2 linked regions of the Luteibacter rhizovicinus DSM 16549 genome follow. The protein of the gene in region 1 interacts with the protein of each later gene in a pairwise test. Links are inferred from orthologs where the notes say so. Each region holds a gene or a part of one and is shown in the gene's direction. Other genes may lie near its edges. The genes, in order: BJI69_RS13510 and BJI69_RS01905.

What was found.
Region 2: the proteins of BJI69_RS13510 (region 1) and BJI69_RS01905 interact in binary tests that used the Escherichia coli proteins (3 or more experiments, as listed by UniProt). The link is inferred for Luteibacter rhizovicinus DSM 16549 from one-to-one orthologs.

What each region holds. Positions count from the first base shown.
Region 1 is NZ_CP017480.1:2,965,836-2,980,236, forward strand. What follows is about bases 4,566-7,447. They hold BJI69_RS13510 (chemotaxis protein CheA), read left to right. Parts: upstream 4,566-4,959; coding sequence 4,960-6,936; downstream 6,937-7,447. Other genes in these bases: BJI69_RS13505 (response regulator), read left to right, coding at 4,566-4,906; BJI69_RS13515 (chemotaxis protein CheW), read left to right, coding at 7,164-7,447. Outside these bases: BJI69_RS13485 (hypothetical protein), read left to right, coding at 1-2,227; tRNA preQ1(34) S-adenosylmethionine ribosyltransferase-isomerase QueA, read left to right, coding at 2,412-3,446; BJI69_RS13495 (hypothetical protein), read left to right, coding at 3,589-4,098; BJI69_RS13500 (STAS domain-containing protein), read left to right, coding at 4,216-4,533; more of BJI69_RS13505, read left to right, coding at 4,544-4,565; more of BJI69_RS13515, read left to right, coding at 7,448-7,679; BJI69_RS13520 (methyl-accepting chemotaxis protein), read left to right, coding at 7,722-9,437; BJI69_RS13525 (CheR family methyltransferase), read left to right, coding at 9,441-10,316; chemoreceptor glutamine deamidase CheD, read left to right, coding at 10,313-10,972; BJI69_RS13535 (protein-glutamate methylesterase/protein-glutamine glutaminase), read left to right, coding at 11,030-12,130; BJI69_RS13540 (methyl-accepting chemotaxis protein), read left to right, coding at 12,146-13,324; BJI69_RS13545 (STAS domain-containing protein), read left to right, coding at 13,336-13,641; BJI69_RS13555 (collagen-like triple helix repeat-containing protein), read left to right, coding at 14,107-14,401. UniProt on the Escherichia coli protein: Involved in the transmission of sensory signals from the chemoreceptors to the flagellar motors. CheA is autophosphorylated; it can transfer its phosphate group to either CheB or CheY.
Region 2 is NZ_CP017480.1:394,131-408,631, reverse strand. The notes cover bases 1-2,982. They hold BJI69_RS01905 (protein phosphatase CheZ), read left to right. Parts: upstream 1-1,160; coding sequence 1,161-1,805; downstream 1,806-2,982. Other genes in these bases: BJI69_RS01900 (chemotaxis protein CheA), read left to right, coding at 1,813-2,982; cheY (chemotaxis response regulator CheY), read left to right, coding at 749-1,150; BJI69_RS01915 (RNA polymerase sigma factor FliA), read left to right, coding at 1-695. Also shown: more of BJI69_RS01900, read left to right, coding at 2,983-3,981; BJI69_RS01895 (flagellar motor protein), read left to right, coding at 3,983-4,723; flagellar motor protein MotD, read left to right, coding at 4,720-5,685; BJI69_RS01885 (ParA family protein), read left to right, coding at 5,685-6,473; BJI69_RS01880 (chemotaxis protein CheW), read left to right, coding at 6,473-7,042; BJI69_RS01875 (chemotaxis protein CheW), read left to right, coding at 7,039-7,488; BJI69_RS01870 (DUF2802 domain-containing protein), read left to right, coding at 7,644-8,096; BJI69_RS01865 (M35 family metallo-endopeptidase), read left to right, coding at 8,226-9,404; BJI69_RS01860 (translocation/assembly module TamB domain-containing protein), read right to left, coding at 9,633-13,382; BJI69_RS01855 (autotransporter assembly complex protein TamA), read right to left, coding at 13,394-14,501.

The sequences.
Region 1 (14,401 bases):
AGCCCAGCACCTGTTGCCTGCCAGCGATGGTCTGGTGGCGGTCGAGACGGGACGCTATGGCGAGGCATCGAAGACAAAACCCGACCTTACGCCCGAGCAGATCGAGCGGGTCAAGACGTTGCACGCCTCCGAGACGGGCGCGGAGGCGTTCGAGAAGGGTGGCGACCTTCCGGCGGACGTGCGCGCCTACGTGGCCGGCGCCGTGGACTGGGGTCGCGCGACGCAGGATTGCCCGGACACGCCCGACAGCTCCTACGGCGAAGCGTTGAGCAAGCCGCCGTGCGCCGTGTTCGACGCCGATGCCCTCGACAAGGCACAGGCAAGCTTCGAGCAGGTGCTTGCCATGCCCGCGGATCAGTCGGTTCTCCGCGGCGCCTGGGCCGCCTATATGCTCGGCGAAGTACACGCCTTGCGGGCCGCGCAGGCGGCAGCCACGCCGGCCTTCGCGACACACCGCGATGCAGCGGCAAAGGCCTTTCAGCAGGTGCGCGCCCGCGTGCTTGCCGGCGCGTCCGACGCGCAGGGACTGGCCGTGGCGAGCTTCGGTGAAGAGGCGCGGCTGAGCCTGTATGCCGACGGCAAACCCTGCGTCTGGGTGGATCTCTACAACGGCGAGGATTGCGCGTCCTCGCTTTCGCCGACGGATCTGAAACATGCCATCGCGCTTTATGCCGCGCAGGCGGGGCATGGCTCGGGCAACGCCGTGCAGTCACTGGCATCGATCGCCAGCACGGTGCTGACCAACCCGGACCAGCTCGATGCGCTGATCGATGGACCCGTGTCGCAGCGACTTCTGGTTACGTATGCGCTGAGCTGGGTGTCGCCGCAGACCACGGACGGCCAGCCGCAGCCGGTGCTGACGGCCCTGGTCGATGCGATCCAGAAGCATGGTGCGGACAAGGTCAGCGCGGCGGATCGCCTTGCCTCGCTCGCCTACGAACTCGGTCGCTACGACGAGGCGGAGAAGCTGGTCGCCAAGGCCGACGGCCCCCTGGCCAGTTGGGTGCGCGCCAAGCTGGCCTTGCGCAAGGGTGACCGCGAAGCCGCTGCGCGCGCGTACGCCGATGCCGCCAAGGCTTTTCCTCGCGTCGACGATCCCAAGGCGTCCCTGGAGACCGACAGTGTGCATCGGCTGATGGGCGAACGCGGCGTGCTGGCGCTGGCGCGCGGCGAGTACGTCGAAGCGATGACACACATGTATGAGGCCTCGATGGCCGTTGGCGGTGACGGCAACGTCTATGACGGTGAACTGGAAGAGTCGGGTGCCGGCTACGGCAACGACATGAATTACGTCGCCGAGCGTGTGCTGACGGTCGACGAGCTGAAGACGTTCATCGACGCCCGGGCACCCGCCTCACCGGCACCTGCAGCAAAGCCGGACAAGGATCATCCGGCCGAACCGCTCTCGCTCAACGATCGCCTGCGCTGGCTCCTGGCCCGACGCCTGATGCGTGCCGGCCGCTTCGATGACGCCGAGGCCTATTTCGCGCAGGGCGTGGATGCCCGCTTCGGCGACGTGGATCTGCGCGCCAAGGCGAAGGCATACGCGGCCGATGTCCATGACGGCGACCACGCGTGGACCGATATCGGCAAGGCCGAAGCACGCTACGCGGCCGCCAGGATCGCGCGCGAGAACGGTATGGAACTGTTCGGCTTCGAGCAGGGGCCGGATTACGGCGACAACGGCGGCGGCTACCAGGGCGGCAGCGGACAGAGCGCGGAAACGCTCAAGGGAGACCTGGTCACGGCCGGCGAACACCAGCGCTTCAATGACAGCGCCGCCCAGCCCGACCGTCGCTTCCACTACCGCTACCTTGCCGCCGACCGGGCCGTCTCGGCGGCCGACCTGCTGCCCCCACGTTCGCAGGCCTTCGCCGCCAGCCTGTGCATGGCCACCCACTGGATGCTCGAAGGCCCGCCGGACTACAACGAAGCCAGCGACGGCGACGCCACCAAGCCACCCAATGAACGCCAGCGCCGCGCCCAGGCGTACTACGCCCGTTACGTGAAGCAGGGGCCGTACGTCGAGTGGGCGGAAAGCTTCGGCTGGAACTGTGAAGAGCCGGACTTCGCCAGCGCCCGCAAGCTACAGCGCGCCCAGCAGGTAAAGGCGGCAAAGCACGTGATCCGCAAGTACCTCCCCGTGGAAATCGCGGTGCTCGTCCTGGCAGTGGCTGGTGTTATTTACCTGCTGATCCGTAGGCGCCGGCGCGCTGTTGCTCGGTAGGAGCCGATTCATCGGCGATCCCGCGGCAGCGGGCCAGTCCGAGGTAGGAGCCGATTCATCGGCGATCCCGCGGCAGCGGGCAAGGGTGTCGCAAGCACCCGGTTCGCCGATGAATCGGCTCCTACCAAGCCAGCCCCAGCCGAATGGGCGATAATCTCCCACCCGCCGCCCGAAACCCCCTCTCGTGAAGAAATCCGACTTCGACTTCGACCTGCCGCCTGACCTGATCGCCCAGGCCCCCCTGGCCCGGCGCTCCGGGAGCCGGCTGCTGGTGGTCGACGTCGGCGCACACACGAAGAAGGACCGGAAGTTCTACGAGCTCCCGGAAATGCTCCAGCCGGGCGACCTGCTGATCTTCAACGACACCCGGGTTCTCCCCGCGCGCCTTTATGGCCGCAAGGACACCGGCGGCGAGGTCGAGATCCTGATCGAGCGGGTCACCGGCCCGCACGAGGCGCGCGCCCAGCTCGGCGTAAGCAAGAAGCCGAAAGAGGGCGGCCGGATCGAACTGGCCGACGGCAGCATGATCACCGTGCTCGGTCGCGAGGGCGAATTCTTCCTGTTGCGTTTCGAAAGCGAGGAGCCGCTCGAGCGTCTCCTGTCGCGCCTGGGCGAAATGCCCCTGCCGCCGTACATCGAGCGCGGTGCCGAGGAAGCCGACAACGAGCGCTACCAGACTGTCTTCGCCCGCGAGCCCGGTGCCGTCGCCGCGCCGACGGCAGGCCTTCATTTCGACGAAGAACTGCTGGCCAAGCTGCGCGCGCGCGGTGTCGAGATGGGCTACGTCACCTTGCATGTCGGCGCAGGGACGTTCCAGCCGATGCGTGCCGAAGATGTTCGCGACCACGTGATGCATCGCGAGTGGCTCAATGTCGGCGCCGGCCTCGTGGAGAAGATCCGCGAAACGCGTGCGGCCGGCGGTCGGGTGGTCGCGGTTGGCACCACCGTCGTCCGCGCGCTGGAAAGCGCGACGGTCGAAGGCGTGCTGCGGCCGTTCGCTGGCGAGACTCAGATTTTCATCTTCCCTGGCTACAAGATCACCAGCGTCGATGCGCTGATCACCAACTTCCACCTGCCACAGTCGACCTTGCTGATGCTGGTCTCGGCGCTGGCCGGTAAGGAGGCGATCCTGGAGTCGTACCGTTACGCCGTGCTGCAGCGTTACCGCTTTTTCTCCTACGGTGACGCGATGTTGATCGTGCCTTCCAAGACGTCGTGACATAGGCGGGTTTTCGGCACGCCCTCGCTATCTGCCTGACACCCATGCAGAGCACGTCTCCCACCTACAACCTAGGTCGGGTTGCCGTCTGCCTTCGGATGATCGACGCTGTCTTCGCTCCCATCATCAAGGACGACACACGATGAGCATCGAAGATCAGGAAAGGATCGATTTTACGGGCGGTGACCTGCACGGATGGACTCTGGATGAGTACCCGCGCGCCACGGTAGTCCAGGAAGGGGAAAGCAGCTTCCTTCGTAGCGACAACCCCCTCTACTACAACGGGATGGTTCTCAGCAAAAGCGTTCCCGGCCTCACGGTAGGGGGCTATTACGAGTTCAGTGTCGCTCTCCGCACGCATGGGCAGAAGGGGATGGGTCTTCAGGTCATCCTGGATGACGGGCACTCGGGAGTGCACAGCGCTCTGGATATCGATCTGGCACATGCTCAGGTAACGCCGGGAAGGTGGCAGCAACTGAAGGGCTACATCTTCAAGCGCAACACGACGGTGACCGATGACGTCCTTATCAATGCCTACGGTATCTTCAAGCTCGACATGGATGATGTCAGGCTGTCGTTAACGCCCGTCGACGCGAGAAAGGTGAGCTTCGACACGTTGACCGTTCCCTCCCGGTCCATGCTCAGGCGCTGACATCCTCGGACCATCATCGAGTGGGCAGCACCCCCTAAAGCTTTCCCCTCCAAGGCCGATAAGACCATCGAACGAACCCCCGGGCGACACGCGCCCGGGGCCGAACCGGTACGGACGATGGCGAAGAAATCCTCCAAAGACGCAACGTTGGCGCCCCTGGCGCTCGACGCGGACCTGCGTATTGCCGCGGCCCCGGCCTTGCGCGATACCCTGCTCAAGGCGCTTGCCGCCGGCGACGCCGTCGAACTCGACGGTACGGCGGTGGCCCAGGTGGATACGGCGGCCCTGCAGCTGCTCGCGGCGTTTTCCCGAGATGCGCGTGCGGCCGGGCTTTCCGTGACCTGGACCGGCGCCAGCGACAGCCTGCAGCGCGGCGTGGCCGTGCTCGGCCTTAACTCATTGATTGAACTGCCGGCTCGCGCCGGCGTGAACTGAAGGTGCTTCGATGGCTAAGATTCTTGCGGTAGACGACTCGGCTTCCATGCGCAGCATGGTGGCCTTCACCCTTCGCGGCGCCGGTCACGATGTCGAAGAGGCCGATAACGGCCAGGCGGCACTCGATTCGGCAGCTGTCCACAAGTTCGACCTGATCCTGGCCGACGTGAACATGCCTGTGATGGACGGCATCACGATGGTTCGCGAGATCCGCACCCGTGCGGACTACCGCGGTATCCCCATCCTCATGCTCACCACCGAGTCGAACCCGGAAAAGAAGATGGAAGGCAAGGCGGCCGGTGCGACCGGCTGGCTGGTCAAGCCGTTCGATCCGGACCAGCTCCTGGCGACGGTCAACCGCGTCCTCGGCTGATCCCAGCCGCGTCTGTTTTCACTTTAGTGTTCCGGTAATTCCAGGGTCTCCCCATGTCCAAAGTCGATCTGGCGCAATTCCACAAGGCGTTTTACGAGGAGAGCCTCGATGGTCTCGACGCCATGGAGCAGGCCCTGCTCGCCCTGGACGAGGGCGCCGAGGACCCGGAACTGATCAACGTGGTGTTCCGCGCCGCCCACTCGATCAAGGGCGGTGCGGCCACCTTCGGTTTCACCGATGTCGCTGCGTTCACCCACGTCGCCGAGAACCTGATGGACGAGGTCCGCAGCGGCCGCCGTCCGATGGCGAAGGCCGTGGTGGAACTGCTGCTGCGCTCGGGCGACACCGTGCGCGACATGCTTTCCCTGTCGATGACCGGCCAGCCGGCCGCCACGGCGGAAAGCCAGGCCCTGCTGGCCGAGCTGTCGGCGATGGTGTCCGGCCATGCGGTCGCTCCGGTGGCCGTCGCGAAGGCTGCCGCACCCACCGAGGCGATCGAAGGCTGGGACATCGCCTTCCGTCCCTTCGACTACCTGCTGAAGTCCGGTAACGATCCGGCCCGCATGTTCCGCGAACTCGAGGCCCTCGGCCCGCTCGCGGTCACCTGCGATGCCAGCAAACTTCCCGCGCTGGCCGAGATGGACGCCGAGTCGTCCTACCTCGGCTGGACGCTCCGCCTCGATGCCGGGGCCAAGCGTGCGGCGGTCGAAGGCGTGTTCGACTGGGTCGATGGCGACTGCGACCTGACCGTGACGCCGCGCATCGCCGCGCCCGCACCGGTGGCCGAGGTTGTGGCCGCTGCGCCGGCGGCTGCTGCGCCGCGGGCCGTGCGCGATCCCGCTGCCAACAGCGAGTCGAGCTCGGTCCGTGTCGGCATCGAAAAGATCGACACCCTGATCAATCTCGTCGGCGAGCTCGTCATCACCCAGTCGATGCTCAGCCAGTTCAACGACGGCGTGGACGCGTCGCAGCTGGAAATGCTGCGCCACGGCCTGGCCCAGCTCGGTCGCCATACGCGCGAGCTGCAGGAAAGCGTCATGAGCATCCGCATGCTGCCGATCAGCACGGTGTTCAATCGCTTCCCGCGTCTGGTCCGCGACCTGGCACAGAAACTCGACAAGAAGGTCGTGCTCGACATGCGTGGCGAGACCACCGAGCTGGACAAGACCGTGCTCGAGAAGATCGGCGATCCGCTGGTCCATCTGGTCCGCAACGCCATCGATCATGGCCTGGAAATGCCGGACAAGCGTCTCGCCGCAGGCAAGGGCGATACCGGCACGCTTCGTCTGGAAGCCTTCCATCGCGGCGGCAGCATCGTCGTCGAAGTCGCCGACAACGGCGCGGGTCTCAATCGCGACGCCATCGTGGCCAAGGCCATCCAGCGCGGCATCATCGCCACGGGCGAGGGCATGTCCGACGAGGCCGTGGCCGATCTCATCTTCGAAGCCGGCTTCTCCACCGCCGCCGCGACGACCGACCTTTCCGGTCGCGGCGTGGGCATGGACGTGGTCCGTCGCAACGTCATGGATCTGGGCGGCACGGTTGCCATCCGCAGCGTGCAGGGCAGTGGCACCACCTTCACCATCACCTTGCCGCTGACGCTGGCGATCATCGACGGCCTCACGGCTGCAGTGGGTGAGGAAATCTACATCGTGCCGCTCGTGTCCATCATCGAGTCGGTGCAGGTCAAGCCGGACACCGTTCGCAGCGTGGCCGGCGGCGGCGAGCTGTTCCGCTTCCGCGACAACTGGCTGCCGATCGTGCGCCTGTTCGACGTGTTCGGCTGCGCCGGGCAGCGCCGTGCGGTGGACGAGGGCATCGTCATCGTCGTGGAAGGCGAGGGCACTCGCATCGGCCTGTTCGTCGACGAACTGATCGGCCAGCAGCAGGCGGTCGTGAAGTCGCTCGAAGCCAACTACCGCCGCGTCACCGGCATCTCCGGTGCGACCATCCTGGCCGACGGCTCGGTGGCGCTCATCGCCGACGTGACCGGCCTGGTCCGCATGCAGGCGCGCCGCAAAGCCGCCTGATCGGCTCTGAGTGGGAGCCGCTTCAGCGGCGATTCCCCGCAGGCCAATGCCTGGGAGGGTGCGGCTGGCACCCTTTCGCCGATGAATCGGCTCCCAGAGGAACCGGCCATCCCGGTCGTCAGAAACGACCCACAGCCTGCAGATTTCCCCTCAAGAACCCACCGCGACGGCCGATACCCCAAGAGAAGGGGTCCCGAACCGCCGAACCGATCCGCCGTGGGAACGACATGAACCAGCAAGCCAGCTCCGCCTCCGCCCTGCCTGAAGAGGCCGCGCAGTACCTCACCGTGAACCTCGGTAACGAGGAGTACGGCGTCGATATCCTCGCCGTCCGCGAGATCCGCGGCTGGACGCCGGTCACTCGCATTCCCCAGGCCCCCGACTACGTGCTCGGCGTGCTCAACCTGCGCGGCGCCATCGTGCCGGTGCTCGACCTGCGCCTGCGCTTCGGTCTGGCACGCGAGGAATACACGGCCACCACCGTCACGGTCATCGTGATGGTCAACGGCCGCCAGTTCGGCGTCGTAGTCGATGCCGTCTCCGACGTGGTCGAGGTCGCCCCGGGCGACGTTCGTCCGGTGCCCGACATGGGCACCACCGTCGACACCGAATACCTGAAGGGACTCACCTCCGTCGCCGAGCGCATGGTTCTGCTGCTCGACGTGGATCGCCTGTTACAGCCGCAGGATGCGCAGATGCTGGAGGCCGCGTTGGCTTCCACGGATGTCAAAGCCGTCGCCTGATACCCGGTTAGTCCTTGCCGCACTTTGCCGATTGGAACCGTGATGAAGAAGTTCAAGTTCAAAGTCCCCGCCCTGACCGTTCGTGGCCGCCTGTACGGCGTGCTCGGCCTGCTCACGCTCATGCTCCTGGGTGGTGCCGCTGTCGGCCTGGGTGCGATGCACTTCCAGAACGAAGGCATGCGCCAGATCTATGAGGAGGAGCTCGCTCCGACCGAGATGCTGAGCCGCGTGAACACCGATGCGCTGATGTCCTTCGTCGTGCTGGGCGAGGCCGCCACCAAGGTCAGCAACAAGGACCAGGTGAAGCAGAAGGTCGCGGAGTTCCAGAAGTATCAGGACGAGATGGTCAAGCTGAAGGCCGATTTCGTGAAGCTGCCGATGTCCGCCGACGTCAAGAAGCTCTACGACAAGTGGCAGTCCACCAACACCGATTACGAGCAGGCCAAGGCCGACATGATCGACGCCCTGAACCAGGGTGACGAAGGGTCCAGCGACGTGCTCGAACTGCAGGTTCGTCCGCTCCTGATGGATCGCCAGAGCCAGCTCGGCAAACTGATCGAAGCCAAGCGCGATGAAGCGGCGGCGATCTATGCGAAGGAATCCGCCCAGTACAAGACCGTCCGTGCACTCAGCATCGGCTCGCTGGCTGTCGGCCTGTTCGTCTGCCTGCTGATCGGCGTCCTCGTCGTTCGCTCCATCATCCGCACGCTGTCGCACACCGTGTCCGTCGCGCACCAGATCGCCGAGGGCAAGCTCGGTCACGATATCCAGGTCACGCGCACCGACGAACTCGGCCAGCTGCAGGAAGCGTTCCGCGCCATGGACGAGCGCCTCAGCGCGATCGTCGGCGAAGTGCGTCACGGTTCGGGCTCGGTCAGCACGGCGGCGCAGCAGATCTCGCGCGGCAACGACGATCTCTCGCAGCGTACGCAGGAACAGGCCTCGAGCCTGGAAGAGACCGCCTCGTCGATGGAGGAAATGACCTCCACCGTGAAGCAGAACGCCGAGAACGCCAGCCACGCCAACCAGCTGGCCCGCGGCGCCCGCGAGCAGGCCGAGCGCGGTGGCGAAGTCGTCGCGCAGACGGTCGTCGCCATGCGTGAGATCAACAGCTCCAGCAAGAAGATTTCCGACATCGTCAGCCTCATCGACGAAATCGCTTTCCAGACCAACCTGCTCGCGCTCAACGCGGCGGTGGAAGCGGCACGTGCGGGCGAGCAGGGCCGCGGCTTCGCCGTGGTCGCGACCGAAGTGCGTAACCTGGCCCAGCGTTCGGCCGGTGCCGCGAAGGAAATCAAGGGCCTGATCAACGACAGCGCGAGCAAGGTCAAGGCCGGTTCCGAGCTGGTCGACCAGTCGGGCAAGGCACTCGCCGAGATCGTCGAAAGCGTGAAGAAGGTGACCGACATCGTCGCCGAGATCGCCGCGGCCAGCTCCGAGCAGTCGGCCGGTATCGACCAGGTCAACCACGCCGTGCTGCAGATGGACGAGATGACCCAGCAGAACGCCGCGCTGGTGGAAGAGTCGGCCGCCGCCGCCCGTGCCATGCACGAGCAGGCGAATGAGCTCAGCCGTCAGGTGTCGTTCTTCCAGATCGCCGGCCACGCATCGAACGCGCCCGCCGCCAAGGCGCCGCGCAAGGATGCCGCCCGCGAAGAGATGGAAACCGTGTTCGCCGCCGTGCGCAGCACGCCGGCACCGCGCGCCCCGCGTCCGGTCGAGTCGGCCGCCGACGCCGGTGTGTGGAAGGAGTTCTGATCGATGAATGCGCTCGTCAACAACGGCGATGCCGTCGGGCTGGCGGGCGCGACGGGACCGAATCTCGGCGAAAAAGAGTTCGGTTTCCTGCGTGAGTTCGTGTTGCAACACTGCGGCATCTCGCTGGGCGATCACAAACGGCAGCTGGTCCAGGGCCGTTTGCTGCGCCGCCTTCGTGCACTGAACCTCTCGGGCTTCGAGGCGTACTGCGATCTGCTACGCCGCGATCCCGAGGCGGAGCTCGGTGAGCTGGCCAGCTGCATCAGCACCAATGTCACCTCGTTCTTCCGCGAGATGCACCACTACGACATGCTCATCGACGAGCTCCTGCCGCGTTGGCTGGCAGAGAAGCGTGGCGGTGGTCGGCTGCGCATCTGGTCCGCGGGTTGCTCCACCGGTGAAGAGCCGTACGCTATCGCGATGGTGCTGGCCGAGGCCATCGAGCGCACCGGCATCCAGATCGACGCGAAGATCCTCGCCACCGATCTGTCGCCGCAAGCGCTCGAGGCGGCACGCAAGGGCGTCTACCCGGTGGATCGCCTGGGTGGCGTGAGCGATGCGCGGCGCAAGCGCTGGTTCCTGCGTGGCGAAGGTTCGTTCGATGGCTTCGTGCAGGTGCACCCGCGCCTGCGCGAGCTGGTCGCCATCCAGCCGCTGAACCTGCTCCATGAATGGCCGATGCAGGGCAAGTTCGACGCGATCTTCTGCCGCAACGTCGTCATCTATTTCGACAAGCCGACCAAACAGCGGCTGTTCTCCCGTTACGCCGGCATGCTGGAAAGCCACGGCTATCTGTTCCTGGGGCACTCGGAGTCCATGTATGGACTGTCCGAGGACTTCGATCTGATCGGCCGCACGGTCTACCGGAAACGCACATGAGCGACACGTTCGTCGCGCAGCCGAGGACGTTCATCGGCTTCGATCCGAAGAGCGTGCTGCCGGGATTCGAGCACGTTCGCCGCTTCTGGGATCCCGCCCAGGAAGTGGTTACGGTGAAGATTCTTCCGGGCGAGTATTACGTGAGCACCCAGGAAGAGATGATTTCCACGGTGCTCGGTTCCTGTGTGTCCGCGTGTGTTCGCGACGCACGGCGTCGTATCGGTGGGATGAATCATTTCATGCTGCCGGAGCCGGCCGGCGAGCGCGACAGCTGGACCTCGACGGTCGGCCGCGCAGCGCGCTACGGCAACGACGCGATGGAGCAACTGATCAACGCCATCCTCAAGGCTGGCGGCCGTCGCGACGATCTGGAAGTGAAGATTTTCGGGGGTGGACGCGTGCTGGCGACGATGACCGACATCGGCCAGCGCAACATCACCTTCGTCCAGCGCTACATCGCGACCGAGAACCTGAAGCTCTGCGCGGCCGATGTGGGTGACATCTACCCGCGCCAGGTGCAGTTCTTCCCGGTCAGCGGCAAGGTGCGCGTGCGTCAGTTGCGCGCCACGCACGACAACAATCTGGCCGATCGTGAGAAACGATACCTCAAGCGATTGGCCGACGATCCGATAAAGGGAGAGGTGGAACTGTTCTGACGCCTGTCGTCGGCAGTATCGCCTTCCACCATCCAGCTACCCGAGTCGCAAGCGCCCATGCAGAAAGTACGCGTCCTCATCGTCGACGATTCGGCCCTGGTCCGAAAGGTCCTGACGACCATGCTCGAGTCCGATCCGGGCATCGAGGTGGTCGGCACGGCCGCGGATCCGCTGATCGCCCGCGATAAGATCAAGCTGCTCAATCCCGACGTGCTCACGCTGGACGTCGAGATGCCGCGCATGGACGGCCTGACCTTCCTCGACAACCTGATGCGCCTGCGCCCGATGCCGGTGGTAATGGTCTCGACGCTGACCGAGCGGGGCGCCGACGTGACCCTGCGCGCGCTGGAACTGGGCGCGGTGGATTTCTTCACCAAGCCGCCGGCCGATCTCGCCAACACCTTCATGGACCACGCGCCGGAAATCTGCGCGAAGGTGCGCCTCGCCGCGGGCGCCAAGCCGCGTGAGCGCGCGGCGGTCAGCAAGCTGGACGTGGCCCCGCGCCTCTCCGCTGATGCCGTCCTGCCGCTCGCCCAGACGCCGGGCACGCGCGGTGGCACGCGCATCATCGCCATTGGCGCGTCCACGGGCGGTACCGAAGCGATCCGGGTGGTGCTCGAAGCGATGCCGCCGACCGCGCCGCCTATCGTCATCACCCAGCACATTCCCGCCGCTTTCAGCGGTCCCTTCGCCGCACGCATGGATTCGTGTTCCGCCATGCGCGTGATGGAAGCCCGCGACGGCCAGCCCATCCAGGCGGGCCACGCCTACATCGCGCCCGGCAGCCAGCACCTGCTGGTCATGTGGGACGGCGCCAAGCACGTCTGCCGTCTGCACGATGGCCCGCCGGTCAATCGTCACAAGCCTGCCGTCGACGTGCTGTTCCGTTCCATGGTCGCCAGCGTCGGCGCCGCGACCATCGGCGTGCTGCTCACCGGCATGGGCGACGACGGCGCCCGTGGCCTGGGTGAACTGAAGGAAATCGGTGCACCCACCCTGGTTCAGGACGAAGCCAGCTCGGTGGTCTGGGGTATGCCTGGCGCCGCCTGGAAAGCCGGTGCCGCCAACGAAATGCTTCCGCTCGACGCGATCGCTGCGCGCTTGCTCGCGCTCGCCCATACACCTGTTTCCGCCGCCGCCTCGCGCGTCGGCACCTGATAGCGAGACGTCATCATGCTTATCCCCAAGAACGAACGAAGCATCGGCTTTGCCGCCAGTGCCATCGCCCTGGTCCTCGTGCTGGTGTTCCATTCGGCCTGGGTCGCCCCGGTCGTCGTGGCACTCCTGACCGCGACCTGGATCGCGATCAGCCTGCGCCCGGCCGCGCTGCCGGACGTGGAGGTGGTGCTGCACTCGCCGTCTTCGGACGAAGCCTCGGTACGTGAGGCAATGGAAGACGTCCGCAGCGCCATCGTCGACGAGCTCGGCCACGCCAGCCGCGAACTGCACCAGGCACTGGATCTGCTGCGCGATGCCGTCGCCGAACTCGGTGGTGGCTTCAACGGCCTGTCACACAAGACCGGCAAGCAGCAGAAGCTGCTCAGCGAGATCATCGAGAGCGGTGGCAACGGCATCTCGGTGCAGGATTTCGCCTCGCGCACCGCCGGCTTGCTCGAGCACTTCGTCGGCCTGATCGTCCAGTTGTCGCGCGAGAGCCTGCGCATCGTCTACCGCATCGACGGCATGGCCAAGGAAATGGACGCCGTGTTCGCGCTGTTGAAGAACGTCAACACGATTGCCGAAGAGACCAACCTGCTGGCGCTGAATGCGGCTATCGAAGCGGCACGCGCCGGTGAATCCGGTCGTGGCTTCGCCGTGGTCGCTGGTGAGATCCGCAATCTCGCCCAGCACAGCAACCAGTTCAACGAAAAGATCGGTACCCACGTGGAGCGTTCGCGCACCGCGATGGAACAGCTTCGCGAGCTGGTCGGCCACATGGCCTCGCAGGACATGAACGTCGCGCTCTCGGCCAAGGGCGACATCGATCGCATGATGTCGACCATCACCGAATCCAACGCACGCACCAGCGCCGCCGCCGACGAAGCCGCTTCGATCAATCGCGGCCTCGGCAACGACGTCTCCACAACCATCCGCTCGCTGCAGTTCGAAGACATTCTCAGCCAGCTGCTGCACCAGACGCGCTCGCGCCTGGTCGAGCTGCAGGAAATCACCGCCGACTGCACGCGCGACATCGAAGAACTGGCCTGCGCGCCGGCCGATCCGGCCGAGCTCGGCGCCCGTGCCCAGCGCGTCCGCTCGCGCCTGGCCGAGCAGCGTGAGCGTGCCCGCTTGCGTTCACGTGGCCCCGCCCTCCAGCAGTCCATGGCTGCTGGCGACATCGACCTGTTTTAAGGGAAGCCCGCATGGCCATCAACGTTCACCACGACACCGAGCACGGCTGCCTGACCCTTCATCTGGGCGAGCGCTTCGACTTCTCCATCCACCGTGCCTTCCACGATGCCTGCCTGGGCGACGTCGCTGCCTCGCGCAGCTACGTGCTGGACCTGGAGCAGGTCACCGGCATGGACAGCTCCGCGCTGGGCATGCTGATGCTCCTGCGCGAACACGCGGGCGGCGATCGCGCCGAGATCCGTATCGTCAACGCCAGCGCCGACCTGCGTAACACCTTGCGTATCGCCGGTTTCGACAAGCTGTTCACCGTGCACTGAGCCTCTCAGGTTCCGAGTCAAAAGAAACGCCCCGGTCCCCCGGGGCGTTTTGCTTTTCTGCTGTTGTGGGAGCCGATTCATCGGCGATGCTCTTCCTTCGATGGGAAGCGAGGCCAGCAACGTGGGAGGAGCGCTGCTGCGCAGCGGGGTTATTTACTATTCGCCGATGAATCGGCTCCTACATTTACCTATTTGCCGATGAATCGGCTCTCACAGAATCGAACAGAAACGCGCATTACACGCAGTTTTCGCACTTCGTTCGATCCAAGTTCACGCGCTCACGATGCGGCTGAACAGATGGCCGAATCTGCTCTACGTATTCCTACCTAGCTGCCACTTTTGCGTACTGACACAGGGTTTGCAGGCGTTTGATGGATCCACGGTTGTGACGTGGGTCACATTCGATGTATCGCTCCCACAGGCAGGGGGCACTACCCAGAACGCCATGCGTTCGAGGAGTGAGTCGTGAGCGAACTCAAGTTCAGCAAGGTCTTCACCCGTACTCTTCTGGTCAGCTGCATCCTGGCTGCGTCGGTCTCCATGACGGCCTGCAGTGGGCACGGTTCGACGCGATCCGGCGGCGGTTCCTCGGGCTCGGTCAATCCGGGCGGTGCAGGCGGCTCCGGCGATGGCGGTGGCGGTTCGGGCACCGGCGGCGGAGATGGTGGTGGCACGGGAGGCACGGGCGGTGGCACCGGTGGTACCGGTGGCGGTACCGGCGGTACGGGCGGTGGTGATGGCGGCGGCACCGGCGGTGGCG
Region 2 (14,501 bases), 2.6 Mb from region 1 along the record:
TCCCGGCGGATCAATTGGTACGAACCCACGCGCCGCTGGTGCGCCGGATCGCCTATCACCTGATGGGCCGGCTGCCGCCAAGCGTGGATGCAAACGACCTCATGCAGGCCGGGATGATCGGACTGCTGGAGGCCGCAAGAAATTACTCGCCGACTCGCGCGGCCAGTTTCGAGACCTATGCGGGTATCCGCATACGGGGCGCGATGCTGGACGAACTGCGCAAGACGGACTGGACCCCCCGCTCCGTGCACCGGAAGTTGCGCGAGGTGGCTGAAGTAACGAGGCAGATCGAGAACGAGACAGGTGGTGATGCCGAAGACGCCGAGGTGATGAAGCGGCTGGGCATCGACGCCATGGAGTACAACCAGATCCTGGCCGACGCGGCGAGCGCGCGGTTGCTCAGTCTTACGGCGCCCGAAGGCGACGAAGGCGCGGCGATCGATGTCGCGGACCCGGATGCCGCGGGGCCGGAAGGGATCTTCGAACAGGACGGCTTGCGCGATGCGCTGGCCCAATCCATCGACGGCCTGCCCGAACGCGAGAAGCTGGTGATGTCGCTGTACTACGATGAAGAGCTCAATCTGAAGGAAATCGGTGCGGTGCTGGGTGTGAGTGAATCGCGGGTGTGCCAGATCCATGGCCAGGCCCTGATTCGCCTCCGCGCACGCATGACGGGTTGGAAAGACAAGCATTGACGGCATTACGGTGCCGTCGCCGGTAAGAACGCGCAGTCAGGCGGAGACGAGTTTTGGACAAGAACATGAAAATCCTCGTGGTGGACGATTTCTCCACCATGCGACGCATCGTCAGGAATCTCCTGGTCGAGCTGGGATTTACGAACACCCTCATCCAGGAGGCTGAAGACGGCAACGCGGCGCTCACGATGTTGCGTGCCCAGCCTTTCGACCTGGTGGTGACCGACTGGAACATGCCCAACATGACGGGCATCGACCTGCTTCGCGCGATCCGCGCGGACGCCGCGCTGAAGTCGATGCCGGTGCTGATGGTCACGGCCGAGAACAATCGCGACCAGATCATCGCCGCCGCGCAGAGCGGCGTGAACGGCTACGTGGTCAAGCCGTTCACGGCGGTCACGCTGAAGGAAAAGCTCGACAAGATCTTCGAACGACTCGCCGCGGCTGCGGGCTAAGGGAATGACGATGAATACCATGCTTAACCCCGGCCACGAGGTCGTTCCCGAGCTGCGCGAGTTGCTCGACGCCGATGACAGCGTCGCCTTCGAACAGGCGCTCGATCGCCTCCTGCGCAGCCGTGAACAGCACCTGTTCCTGGCCCTGGGCCATCTTGCGCGCGATCTGCACGAGTCGGTCCGCCGTCTGGCCTCCGATATCTCCAGCGATGGCGTGCCGGGCAACATGAGCGATGCGCGCAAACACCTGCGCGACGTGCTCGAGATGAGCTCACAGGCGGCTCACCGCACCCTCGATTTCAGCGACAGGCTGCGTCCTCAGGCGCAGGCGCTGGCCAAGCAGGCCGACGAAGTGCTGGTGCTCGATCACGCCGATCCGGCCTTCGCACCGAATGCGACGGCCCTGGCCGTGCGCGTCGGCGATTTCGCGCAGAGCTGCGACATCGGCCTGGGCGAGATGGTCGAGGCCCAGTCCTGGCAGGATCTGTCCGGCCAGCGCGTCGCGCAGGTCGAATCGTTCATGGCCAAGGTGGAGTCGTCGCTGGTCGAACTGGTGCGTCTCACTGGTTCGCTGGCCGGTGGCGCACACGCACCGGCCCCGGACAAGGTCAGCCAGGACGAAGTGGATCGACTGCTCAGCGAATTCGGGTTCTGAGCGCCGTATGAGCGTGGAGCTGGACAACGAGCTGCTCAATGTCTTCCTGATCGAAGCACGCGAACTGCTCGAGAGCCTGGGCGAACAGCTCGTGGATCTCGAAGCCTCGCCGGGGGACGCCGAGCTGCTGAACGCGGTCTTCCGCGCGTTCCATACCGTGAAGGGCGGTGCGGGCTTTCTGGGCCTCAACGCCATGGTGGAGCTGTGCCACCGCGCCGAGGACCTCCTCAACGAGGCCCGTAACGGCGCGGTGGTGTTGAACCCCGGCTTCATGGATGCGCTGCTCGAGTCGCTGGACCTCCTCAACGACATGATGCGTGCGGCCGACGCGGGCGTTCCCGCCGAGCCCGCGCCTCGCTCCGTGCTCGACCGCCTGCTGATTCCGGGTCGTGCCGGCTCCGCACCGCCGGTGGCGCTGTCGCCGGTGATGTCGACGCCGGCGTCGACCAGCGCCCCCGCCGTGTCGTCGCAGCGCCCCTACGATCCGATCGAAGACGAATTCGAAGCCATGCTCGACGCCGCGCGCAACGACCGCGCACCGGCCTCGACACCTTCGGGCACGATCAACGACGATGAATTCGAAGCGCTGCTGGATTCGCTCTACGGCACCGGTGCCCCCGGCGCCGATGCCGCCGCCCCTGCAGGGGCGGCGGCAAATGTGGGAGCCGCTTCAGCGGCGATCCCGGCCACCGCAACACCGATCGCCGAAGCGCCATCTGTGGGAGCCGCTTCGGCGGCGATGCCCGCCGCCGATCCCAACGCCATCAGCGACGACGAATTCGAGGCCCTCCTAGACAGCCTCCACGGCACCGCCGCCCCCGGCACGCTCACGCCGGCCACCGCTGTTGCAGGAGCCGATTCATCGGCGATCCAACCCGCCGTAGCGTCCACTACCCCTGTAGGAGCCGATTCATCGGCGATCCCCGCCGCCGCAACCCCACCAGCAAAACCGGCTCCCACCGCAAAACCCACAGCCACCACCGAAAAACGCGCCTCGTCAACGGCCGACACCACCGTCCGCGTCGACACCTTCCGCCTCGACAGCCTCGTCGATGCCGCAGGCGAGCTGGTACTCGTCCGCAACCGCCTGACCAATCTCGCGCCGCGCGGCACGAACGACCCGATGGAACGCGCCATCGGTGAACTCGAGCGCGTCGCCGAAGATCTGCAGAACGCCGTGTTGCGCATGCGCATGCAGCCGGTGGGCAAACTCTTCTCGCGTTTCCCCCGCATCATCCGCGACCTCGCGCGTCAGCTCGGCAAGGACATCGAGCTGGTCACCGAGGGCGAAGACACCGATATCGACCGTACCGTGGTCGAGGCGCTGGCCGATCCGCTGGTGCACCTGCTTCGCAACGCGGTAGACCACGGCATCGAGATGCCCGACGTGCGTGAACGCGCCGGCAAATCGCGCTCCGGCACGGTTCGCCTGGCCGCCGGCCAGTTCGGCGACCGCATCGTCATCACCGTCACCGACGACGGCAAGGGCATGGATCCCGAGGTCCTGCGTCGGAAGGCCGTCGAAAAAGGCCTGATGGACGAAGAGCAGGCGGCGCGTCTGGATGAGCGCGAGTGCTACGAAATCGTCTTCCGTCCCGGTTTCTCCACCGCGGCCGAGGTCTCGGATATTTCCGGCCGAGGCGTCGGCATGGACGTGGTCAAGACCAAGATCGTCGAACTCGGCGGCACGCTCTCGATCGACTCGCGCGTCGGCCATGGCAGCACGGTCCGTCTCTCGGTACCGCTTACCCTGGCGATCATGCGCGTGCTCATGGTTCGCGTCGGTAATCGCCTGCTGTCGCTGCCGTTGTCCAACGTCACCGAAGTGTTCGAACTCGTGCCGGGCCAGATCCAGGAACTGGACGGTCGCATTGTCGCCTCGCATCGCCAGCGCGCGCTGCCGCTTGCCGACCTCGGCAACTGGGCCGGCGCGGCGGGGAAGGGCGGTCACGTCGTCGTCGTGCAGATCGGCCACCAGACACTCGGTTGCCTGGTCGACGAAGTGCTCGGCCGCGAAGACGTCATGGCCAAGCCGCTGGGTCCGTTCCTCAAGGATGTCCCGGGCGTCGCAGGCGCGACGATCACCGGCGATGGCCGCATCTCCCTCGTGCTCGACCTCGCCGGCCTCGCCGACGATGCGGGCCAGGTGCTGCCTTCACTAAGGATGGCTGTCTGATATGGATATCGTGAGCGTCGTCGGAACGATCCTGGCTTTCGTGGTCATCATCGTGGGCACCATCCTCAAGGGCTCGAGCCTCGATGCCCTGTGGAACCCGGCGGCGTTCGTCATCGTCTTCCTCGGCACGCTCGCCGCGCTGCTGGTGCAAACGCCCGGCCCGGTGCTCAAGCGCGCCTGGACCATGCTGCCCTGGGTGTATCGCCCACCGGACATCGAGTCGGAGAATCTGGTCAGCCGCATCGTCGGCTGGAGCGAGATTTCCCGTCGCACGGGCCTGCTCGGCCTGGAGCCGGCAATCGAGCGTGAATCCGATCCCTTCATCCGCAAGGGGCTGCAACTGCTCGTCGACGGCACCGAGCCGGACGCCATGCGTTCCGTGCTCGAAGTGGAAGTCTACGCACGCGAACACACCGACATCGAAGCCGCCAAGGTCTTCGAGAACGCCGGTGCGTATTCGCCGACGATGGGCATCATCGGCGCCGTCATGGGCCTGATGTCGGTCATGCAGAATCTCGCCGACCCGAGCAAGCTCGGTCATGGCATCGCCGCGGCCTTCGTCGCGACGATCTACGGTATCGGCCTGGCCAACCTGCTCGCCTTGCCCATGGCATCACGACTGAAAGGCCTCGCCCGCCTGCGCTCGCAGATGCGCGAAATCCTTGTGGAAGGCCTGGTTTCGATCGCCCAGGGCGACAACCCGCGGCACATTGAAAGCAAGCTCCAGGGATTCCTTTCGTGAAGCGGCGCCACCACGAAGAACACATCAACCACGAGCGCTGGGCGATTCCCTACGGGGATCTGATCACGCTGCTGCTGGCGTTATTCGTGGTGATGTATGCGGTCTCGGCCGTGAACGAAACCAAGTTCCGCGTCATGGCGCAGTCGATCAACGAGGCTTTCAACGGCACCGGCAAGGTCATCGAGCCGATCCGCGAGGCGACGCCCGCCGCGCAGGTGCCGCTGCCGAACCAGTCGCGCGCGCCGGCCGCTGCCCCCATTGCCAAGATCGACGTGCCGATTCCGCCACGCAACCTGCCTCTGCCGGGGCACGAAGGCGCCGCTCCCACGCGACAGGAATCGGCGAGCATCAATACCGCGACGGCGGCGAATACCACGGTCGGCAAGACCGAGGACGCCAGCCTCAGCCAGATCTCCGACGAAGTGCAGCGCGCGATGAAGCCGCTGATCGACAAGAACCTGGTCAGCGTGCGCCAGACCAAGGACTGGCTCGAGATCGAAGTCCGTACCGACATCCTCTTTCCCGTCGGCGTGGCCAGGCTGCAGGGCACCGCCGAAGACGTGCTGCGCAAGCTCGCCGGCATCCTCGGCCCGTTCCCGAACGCCATGCGCATCGAGGGCTACACCGACAACACGCCCATCGCGACGGCGACCTTCCCTTCGAACTGGGAATTGTCGGCCGCCCGTGCGGCGACGGTGGCACGCCTGCTGACGACCAGTGGCGTCGATCCGCATCGTGTCGGCATCGTCGGCTGGGGCGAGTTTCGTCCGACCACCGACAACGGTACCGACGAAGGCCGCAATCGCAATCGCCGCGTGCTCATCGTCGTGATGAGCGACAAGGCTGAGCCGGCGCGTTTCTATAGCGATGCCGATCGTCTTCCCGTCGTCGGTGCGGCGACGGCTCCGACGGTGGCTCCCGCACCGATCGCAACGGCGACTCCTGCAGGGGGTAATCGCTGATGCGCGTCTGGGCGGTCTCCAACCAGAAAGGTGGGGTAGGCAAGACCACGACGACCGTTGCGTTAGGTAGTCTTCTCGCTGCTTCCGGCAAGCGCACGCTGCTGATCGACATGGATCCGCACGCCTCGCTGTCCGGCTACATCGGCGTCGAAGGTGGCGCGCATGGCAGCGTCTACGACCTGTTCGGCATCGGTGGCAATCCGTTGCCAGCTGGCACGCTCGTGCATGCCACGAAGTGGGATCACCTCAGCGTGCTGCCGGCGTCCGCGGCGATGATCACGCTGGATCGCCAGCTCGGCACACGGCCGGGCATGGGCTTGATCCTTGCCAAGGCGCTCGCCGAACTCGCCAGTGATTTCGATCACGTCTTGCTCGACTGCCCGCCGACCCTCGGCGTATTGATGGTCAACGCGCTGGCCGCGAGCGACCGCTTGCTCGTGCCGACGCAGACCGAAGCACTGGCCCTCGCAGGTCTCGAGCGCATGCTGCGCAGCCTGTCCATGATCGAGCGCTCGCGCGGCCGACCGCTGCCGCGCACCATCGTGCCGACGATGTTCGACGCACGCACGCATGCCTCGCGAGCCTGCCTCGAGCAACTGCGCGAGAAGTACAGCGACGGCGTCAGCCACGCCGTTATCCCGACCGATACGCAGATTCGTGAAGCGAGCGCGGCGGGCGTGCCCCTGGCATCCTGGCCAGCTGCGCGTCGCGGTGGCCTGGCTTACCGGCAGTTGCTCGACGAATTGCTGGCCTCGCCGGCCACCTCCGTCGCGGATGCGGCGGCGTGATGCGCGCCCTGCAGGACGCCGAGCAGATCGTCGCCGACTACCTGGCGGAGCTGCTGACACCTGCCTTGCCTGCACCGGCACCGGACGCCGAGGTCAAGGTCGTTTCGATCGACCCCTGGCGCACCGTGCCAAACGCCGAGCCGCCGACGTCGGCCGATAGCCGCTATCTGCTCTGTCTTGCGGCCGGCGTGCGTCTTGCCGTGCCGATGTCCGATATCACCCATATGCTGCCGATGCCGCCGTTGACGCCGCCGAACACGACGAATCCGATTTGCCTCGGACGCTGGCGCCATCCGAGTGGTGTCGCACGCGTGGCCGACCTCGCTGCGATCCTCTCGCCGGACATGGCTGGCGCGCATTCGCCCACCCTGATCCTGCTGGGCGACCGTGCCTGGGCATTGGCCTGCATCGTCGACGAAGAGCCGGTGGAACTCGACGCCACGGCGATCCAATGGCGCAAGGGCGCGACCACGCGTCCGTGGCTCGCTGGCATGTCCCAAGAACCCAAGTGCGGCGTGGTCGGTACCGCGGCGCTGATCGAATGGCTGGAAAAGGAGCTGGGCCCGTGACCGAACCCCAACGCGACGGGCGTGGTGCCTGGCTTGGATTTTCCCTGAAGGGGCAGCGCTATGCGGTGTCCCTGGCCAGCGTACGTGAGGTGATCCGCTGCGGCGACATCACCCCCGTGCCGGGCGCGCCCGAGGATGTCCTCGGTATCGTCAACCTGCGCGGCCAGATCGTGCCCGTGCTCGACGGCCGTCGTCGCTTCGGCCTCGAAGGTCGCATCGACGTCGCCGACGAAGACGCCCAGCGCGTCATCGTCTTCGACGACTCGGGCAGCATCGTCGGCATGCGCATCGACGTGATCGGCGACATGCTCGAGTTCAACCCCGCCGACGTCGCACCGCCGCCCCCGGGCCGCGCCACTCGCCGCGACGACCCGGTCAGCGGCGTCATCACCCGCGACGACGGCTTCATCGCCCTCATCGACATTCCCAGGCTCTGTAGAGCCTGACCCGGCCAGGCTCCCATGGGCCTGCATTTTGTGGGGCCTGCTTCTTGTGGGAGCCGGCTACGCCGGCGATCAGCCTCCAAGATCCCGCAAAACATCGCGCTTCTACGAAACACCACGATGCGCTAACGTGTCCCCGCTCTCCAGGGAATCACCACATGAACCCCGTCATCGGATACGTGCTGATCGCACTGGCCGTCCTCAACCTGGTCGGCCTGCTGCTGCTTTTCCGCCGCTTCGGCACGGCGCCGTCGGCCACTCCGGCCGCGCCGGCTGCGACCCCGGTGACACAGGCCACGCCCACCTCAAACGCGACGTCCGCCTACGAAGACATCCGTGACATCCGCGACGAGCCCACGCCAGCCGTTCCGCCCGATGCACTCGCCGCGATGCTTCGCCGTCTCGAGAACCGCCTTGGCGATATCGAAGACCAGGTACGCCGGAATCCTGCCGTGACCGTGGCGGGTGAGCCGGGCGCGGCCACAGATCGGGCGCTTGCGCTTGCCCAGCGTCTCGCGCGCCAGGGCGCTTCGGCGAAGGATATTTCCGAGACGTGCGGGATTTCGTTGACCGAAGCGGAGTTGTTGCAGCGGTTGCACGCGCCTCGCTGATTCGATGTGACGTACGTCACGTTCAAGATTCCTGCGGACGTATTTCAGAATCCTTCCATATGACGTGATAGTCGCCTGACATAGCGTGAATGGGCCAACAGGGCTCCATACACGTCAGGAAGCGTCAGCATGAGAGGTATCTATAGAACCGCGTTCACAGCGGCCATCTGGTTTTTCGTTCCAGCCGCGTATGCCAGCAGCGGTGTTTCCCTGTCTTTGACCCACGATGGCCGAGATGCTTCTGCGGCGAATTCAATCGCCTTGACTCTCTCCAACGGCACAGACCACGATATTTTCGTTTACGGCTACAACAGCGTCTTCGCCCAGCCCGATGGCCGGACGACCAGCAATTGGCTCAGCGTTACCGACGCGTTCGGGCACGAGGTCCTGTACAAGGGGCGCTATGTCGTCATGGGCGCGCCGCCGCCGTCCCTGTTCATCCGCATTCGGTCGGGAAAACACCTCGATGCCAAGGTCGACTTATCCCGGGAGTACGATCTTCCTCCGGCGGGATCAGTCACGGTAAAAACGAGCGTAGCAATATACGAGCGCGTTCCGGTGATCCTGCCAAATGGCGAATCGGAGAGTATTCCTCACGAGTCAGTCGAAAGTAACGCCGCTACATTTGTGGTGGCGCGTGCTGGCGCGCATATCGCAGCGACTGCTTCAACCATTCAATGTACGGCGGAGCAGCAAGACGCCACGAGCCGTGCGATTGCGGGTGCAAAATCGATCTCGGAGGTGGCGATGAACTTCCTGGGATCGCTGTACTACGCCGATCCGATCGATCCCGAGAATCCCGTGCCGCCACGAGTGCACATGAAGCCTCACCGCCGCTATTTGAACTGGTTCGGCAGTTGGGATGAAGGCGCGCCCCAAGCCCCCGAGCCAGGTCATGAAGCTACCGACAACACTCGCGTTGACGAGACCATCGTCGCCACATACGTCCGCCTTCAGTCAGGCGCAATGACGGCCTGCGATCAATGCAAGGGATACCATCCGGCCGCCCGTGCTTGGGCGGAGGGCAAGCTTATCCATCTGTGTCCAGTGAACTTCACAGATCCCATCACCGGCGGGATCACCTCGCAGGCCGGAACCATCGCGCACGAGATTTCACATCAGGGCGATGGCATGGCGAAGGCCACGGTAGACATCGACGGGGTCCGGGACCGGGCGAGTGCACATGCATTGCCGCGCCCTTCTGCCGTCCGTAGTGCAGCCAACTACGAGTACTTTATTACGAACGCACCTCTTGGTCGGAGCCCCGCCGCGGCGAGCGGCGGTCAACAGCCGCAAGCCGATCGCTGATCACCCAGGCAAGGAAGCGTCTGTAGCAAAGCAATGTTGAGTTGTCTGCGGTCTCGGGTTGATTGACGGGTTTAACCCATCGAAAAGAAGAGGCCCTTGCGGGCCTTTTCTTTGAATCAGACAGATCGGGACTGAGAAAGGCTGGCTTTCGCCGATGAATCGGCTCCTACAAGGAACGGCTACGGTCAGCGTTCTAGCGGCCGTGGTTAGCGTTCTCGTCCGCCGCGGCTAGCGCTCTAGTCTGTAATTCAAACTCGCCCGGCTGAACTCCGTGGCGTTCTGTGCCTCGAAGTTCCACTTCTTGCTGAAGAGGTATCTCAGCGTGATCACCTGGCCGGGATCGAAGAGGCCCACGCCGTAGCTCAGGTACAACCGCGGAGACAGATACTTGCCGACCGTGAACGCCGAGGTGCCGCCGAGGGCATCGTTGCTCGACACACCGATGTCGTCGACGCCGATTTTCGAGCCCACACTCTTCGCCAGCAGATCGCCTGCCGCGGAGCCGAGTGCCTGTGCCGCGGCGCCGACCATGTTGCCTTCGCCGCCGCTCACCTGCGACAACGGCTTGCCGGTGACGAGGTAGGAAAGCGCGTCGGATTGTTCCATCACGGGATTCGAGAACACCGTGAGGATAGGGCGCTGCGCGGTGCCGGACACGTACAGGCCGACGGTCTGGCCGTCGTCGATGGTGGCGTTGGGATTGATCGCGCGCACGGCGCGGATGTTCAGCCGCGGATTGTCGATCGGCGTGGTGGCGAAGAGCAGCTGGCCCTGCTGGATCTTCAGATCCTGCCCATAGGCCTTGTAGGTTCCATCGACACCGATCTGGCCCTGGCCCGTCGTCGCGCGGCCCGGGCGCTCGCGCACGTCGAGCTGGCCGGTGATGCGACCGTCGATACCGAAGCCGACGAGGTGAACCTTCTGGCCGAGGTCGACGCGGATATCGGCGGAGATCGGCGAAGCTTCGGCGGCGGCTTCCTGCTGCTTGTCGTCGACCACGACGACATCGGGCGAGGCCTTCGTCGCGCCGGCGCCGGGCAGGCGCTCGACGTTGACGTCGGCCAGATCGATGTTGAGCTTGCCGGTGACATTCATGCCCTTGGTGTCCTGCACGATCTGGATGTCGGGCGAGACGATGGCCTTGGCGGCCGGAATATCGACGGCGGTGAACTTCGATCCCTGGATGCCGAGGCGCATCTGTGCACCAGCACCGAGCGCGGCCGTGCCCTTAATGCCGAGTGTGCCTTCGCCCGAGCGGATCGTGCCGTCGACGGTGTAATTCGTCGCGTCCGTGGTGGTGACGCTGATGCGTCCGTCCTTGAGCTTCAAGCCCGCACTCGGCACTTCCGCGGCGAAGCCGACGACGAGCGCCTGCCCGGTAATGGCTGGCGTGGCGATGGTCCCACCGAGATGGAAGTTGGCATCGAGGCCACCCTTCACCTCGGCGACCTCGCTGGTGAACAGCTCGATGACGCCGAGGTCGGTGAGATGCAGGGCGACGGTGCCGCCGAGCGCCTGCTGGGCGCCGCTGATCGACACGTTGCCATCGAGCGTTCCGCCCTTGTTGAGCGACGCGCGAACGGTGACACGCTGGTTGTCGGGCGCGAGCTGCGCATTGGCGACGAGGTTGTCGTAGACGAGCAGCGGATTCTCGCTGCGATCGGTATAGGCGATGGAGCCATGCGCGCTGGTGATATTCGCCTGCCCGGACAACGCGCCCGCCGCGGTACGACGAATGCTGCCATCGCCTTCGATGATGCCGTCGGCACGCATCGGGCTGTTCGACTGCTCGGCCGCCGTCATGATCAGGGCGAGCGGCACCTTGCGCAGACGATAGCTGGCGTCGAGGTTGCCGCCCTTGTCCTGCTTCGCCGCCACGCACAGCAGCGGCTCGCCGGCGGTGAGGCAGAGGTCGCTCAGGCTGGCTGCGCCATCCTTCCAGGCCAGCTGGCTGGCGTTCTGCAGGCGCCAGCGGGGCAGTCCCTGATAGTCGATGTTGAGCGTGGACAGCGTGCCGCTCCACGCGCCGTTGCGTAGTGAGCCGGAGAGCTGGAGATCGGCAGCAAGCGGGCGACCGGTCGCGTCCACGCTGAGCTGGTGCTGTTCCTGCGTCCCGTTGGCGTTCACCGCGAGGCGGTCGAAGACGAGACCGCCCGAGACGACGTGCGTGCCGACGATGGCGACCTTGCCACCGGGCTTGCTGATATCGGGAATGTCCGCGTCGACGGTCAGCGCATCGACCTTCTGGCCGGCATACATCAGGGCACCACCGCGAACATTCGCCTTCACCGCCAGCTTCGGCACATTGCCCTTGGCCGAGACGTCGCCCTGGATCCGGCCACCGGCATCGGGCAGCCAGTCGCCGAGCGACGTGATGGCCAGCTTCAGGTTAGCGTCGTTGGCGGTATCGCCCTTGGCATCCAGATGAACCGTGCTGCCGCCAGAGGCGAGATCGAGCGTGCCGTTAACCACTTCGTTGGGCTTCAGCGTGAGCTTGCCAAAGCCACGTAGTTGCCGCTGGCGAAGCGTGCCATCGAGCTTGCGCAGCTCGAGCGTGCCGAGCGGGCCATCCTTTGCCATCTGGCCTTCGGTGGACAGATCGAGGTTGAGCGCGCCGGGCCACTCGGCGAGCAACTGGCTGGGATCGAAACGATCGCCCTTTAGGTCGATCTTCCAGGCCAGTTGTGGCTGCAGGGTCAGCGTGCCGCTGGCGGCGAGGCTGCCGTTGGGCTGCTTCAGCTGCACCGTGTGCAGGGCGATGATGTCCGGTTTGCCGTCGACGTCCAGGGTGAACTTGCCGACGTGACCGGGTGGCCCGATGTCGACGTCGCCAGCCGCGTGGTACGCGTCGGCGCTGCCCTTGAAGGTGAGTTGGCCGACGCTGGCGAGGTCCTGTCCGGCGACGCTGGCGGGAACGAGGACATCCTTCCAGTTGAGCGCGAGATCTGCCGAGACCGGCTGTGCCCCGATGTCGACCGTGCCGCGCGCGGTCAGCGCACCCTTGACCTGCGGTGAGCCGACGGTGAGTTCGTCGAGCGTGAGTCGCTTGTACTCGTGGTCGAACGCGGCCTTCACCGGCGTCAGTCGCACGACGTAATCGTTGAGGTCGACGTCCCCGCTGAGATCCGCGTGGTAACGGTCGCCCGAGCCCTGAAGCGCGAGAGCCAGAGATTGCAGGCTGCTGTCGCCGATCAGCGGTTTGGGATCGAAGCGTGGCGCATCGATCTTCGCTGTCCAGGCGAAGTCGCCGCTCTGAACGAGGTTGGCATCCACTTGTGCCACGAAGGGCAGGGTGAGCTTGACGAGGGTGTGCGCCTTCGCACCGTCGCTATGCGCTTCGAGGTCGCCGGCGTAGTCGATGTCGCCGAGTTTCCAGCGGAAACTCGCCTTGCCGTCACCCTTGTAACCCTTGCCGACGGCAAGCGTGCCGCCGAGATCGGCCTGTCCGTCGGGGGCACGCAGCGCGAGGGTTTGCAGCGCGATGCCCTTCGACGTCCAGGAGCCAACCAGGTCGAGCGAACTGGATTCGAACAGCGGCTGGCCGGCCTGGGTCACCTTGACGTGACCAACCTTGACCTTGTCGAGCACGATGTCGAGTGGTGGCTCGAGCGAGAACGGCTCCGACGCCGTCTCGGGCTCGGGCTGGCTCGGCGGCAGTGCCACATCGATGCCATCGGCGGTCAGGTCATAGACGTGCGCGCGCTTGCGCAGCAGCGAGCCGAACGAGAAATCGACATGCGCACGGGCGACACGGATATCCATGCCCTTGCCATCGCGATAGCGCAGTCCAGTGAGGTCCAGCGGGCCGGCAAGACGCCCTTCGGCGTGATCGACGGTGAGCGCGTTATCGGTAAAGGCACCTGCACGCGCCAGCGCGAAGCGAAGTCCGGACGCGCTGCCGACCAGCCACCACACGCCAAGCACGACGACCAGAAGCAGTACGCCAACGGCCACGCCCACGCGGATCAACCATTTCATGCCGGTGCTCCTCACAGGTCGGGCCCGATGACGACGTGCAGGTGGATACCGTGCGATTCCTTGTTACCGACCGGAACGGCAAGGTCGGCGCGGATCATGCCGACCGGCGACAGCCAGCGCACGCCCAGGCCGGTACCGACCAGCGGTTTGTAGTCGGTGCCGGCGAAGGCATTGCCCGCATCGACGAAGGCGGCCATGCCCCAGTTGCGCGTGAAGTAATGCTCCACCTCGGTGCTGCCGACAAGCAGGTTCTCGCCGCCGATCACGCGACCGTACGAGTTCTTCGGGCCGATGCTTTCGAAGTCGTAGCCGCGCACGGAGCGATCGCCACCGGCGAAGAAACGCAGCTGCGGCGGCAAGGCGCTGAAGTCGTCCGTCCAGATCTTGCCCGCGGTGCCGCGGAGGATCAGGCGATTGCGTCCCCAGAACGACTGGATCCACTTCGCGTCGCCCATCAGTTCGGAGAAGCGTGCATCGGAGAGCAGGTCGCCGGCGGTGCTGCGGGCGGTGAGTGTGAGCGACCAGCCGCTGCGCACGAAGGTCGGGTTGTCACCCTTCTTCCGGCTCAAGGTGAGTTCCGGGTAGAGCAGGGTGCTCTGGCCGTGATCCAGGCCGAGGGCGTTGTCGCCTTCGCCGCCGCGTTTGCCGACGGTGAACGTGCCTGACAGGACATTGATGCCGATCGTTCGTGTCCAACCGTGCCACAGCCGCGTTTCATTGGCGACGAGCTGGATCGTGCGCGACTTCGAGGTGACCGTGTTGGCGTCGCGGTAGTTCGCGCCGAAATTGAAGCTGCGCTGGTTGGGACCCGGCATGGGGATCTGGTACAGCGTGGAAATGGTCTTGAGCCGTTGCGCCACGACCAGTTCGTTCTTCCATTTGTGGCCGCGATCGTTCACCCAGCGCTTTTCGATGCCGCCGCGCAGGCCGGCGCCGGTATCGGTGCCGAAGAACGGCCCGCCGGTATAGATCGTGCGCTTGGCCGGCGCGAGTTCCACCTTGATGTCGATCGTGCCGTCCTTCGCGTTGTCGGTGTCGGGCATGACGTTGACCACGGCGAAGTAATCGGCGCCGTTGAGGGCCTGCTGCAGGTCGAGCAGCTGGTTCTGCGAGAAGTAG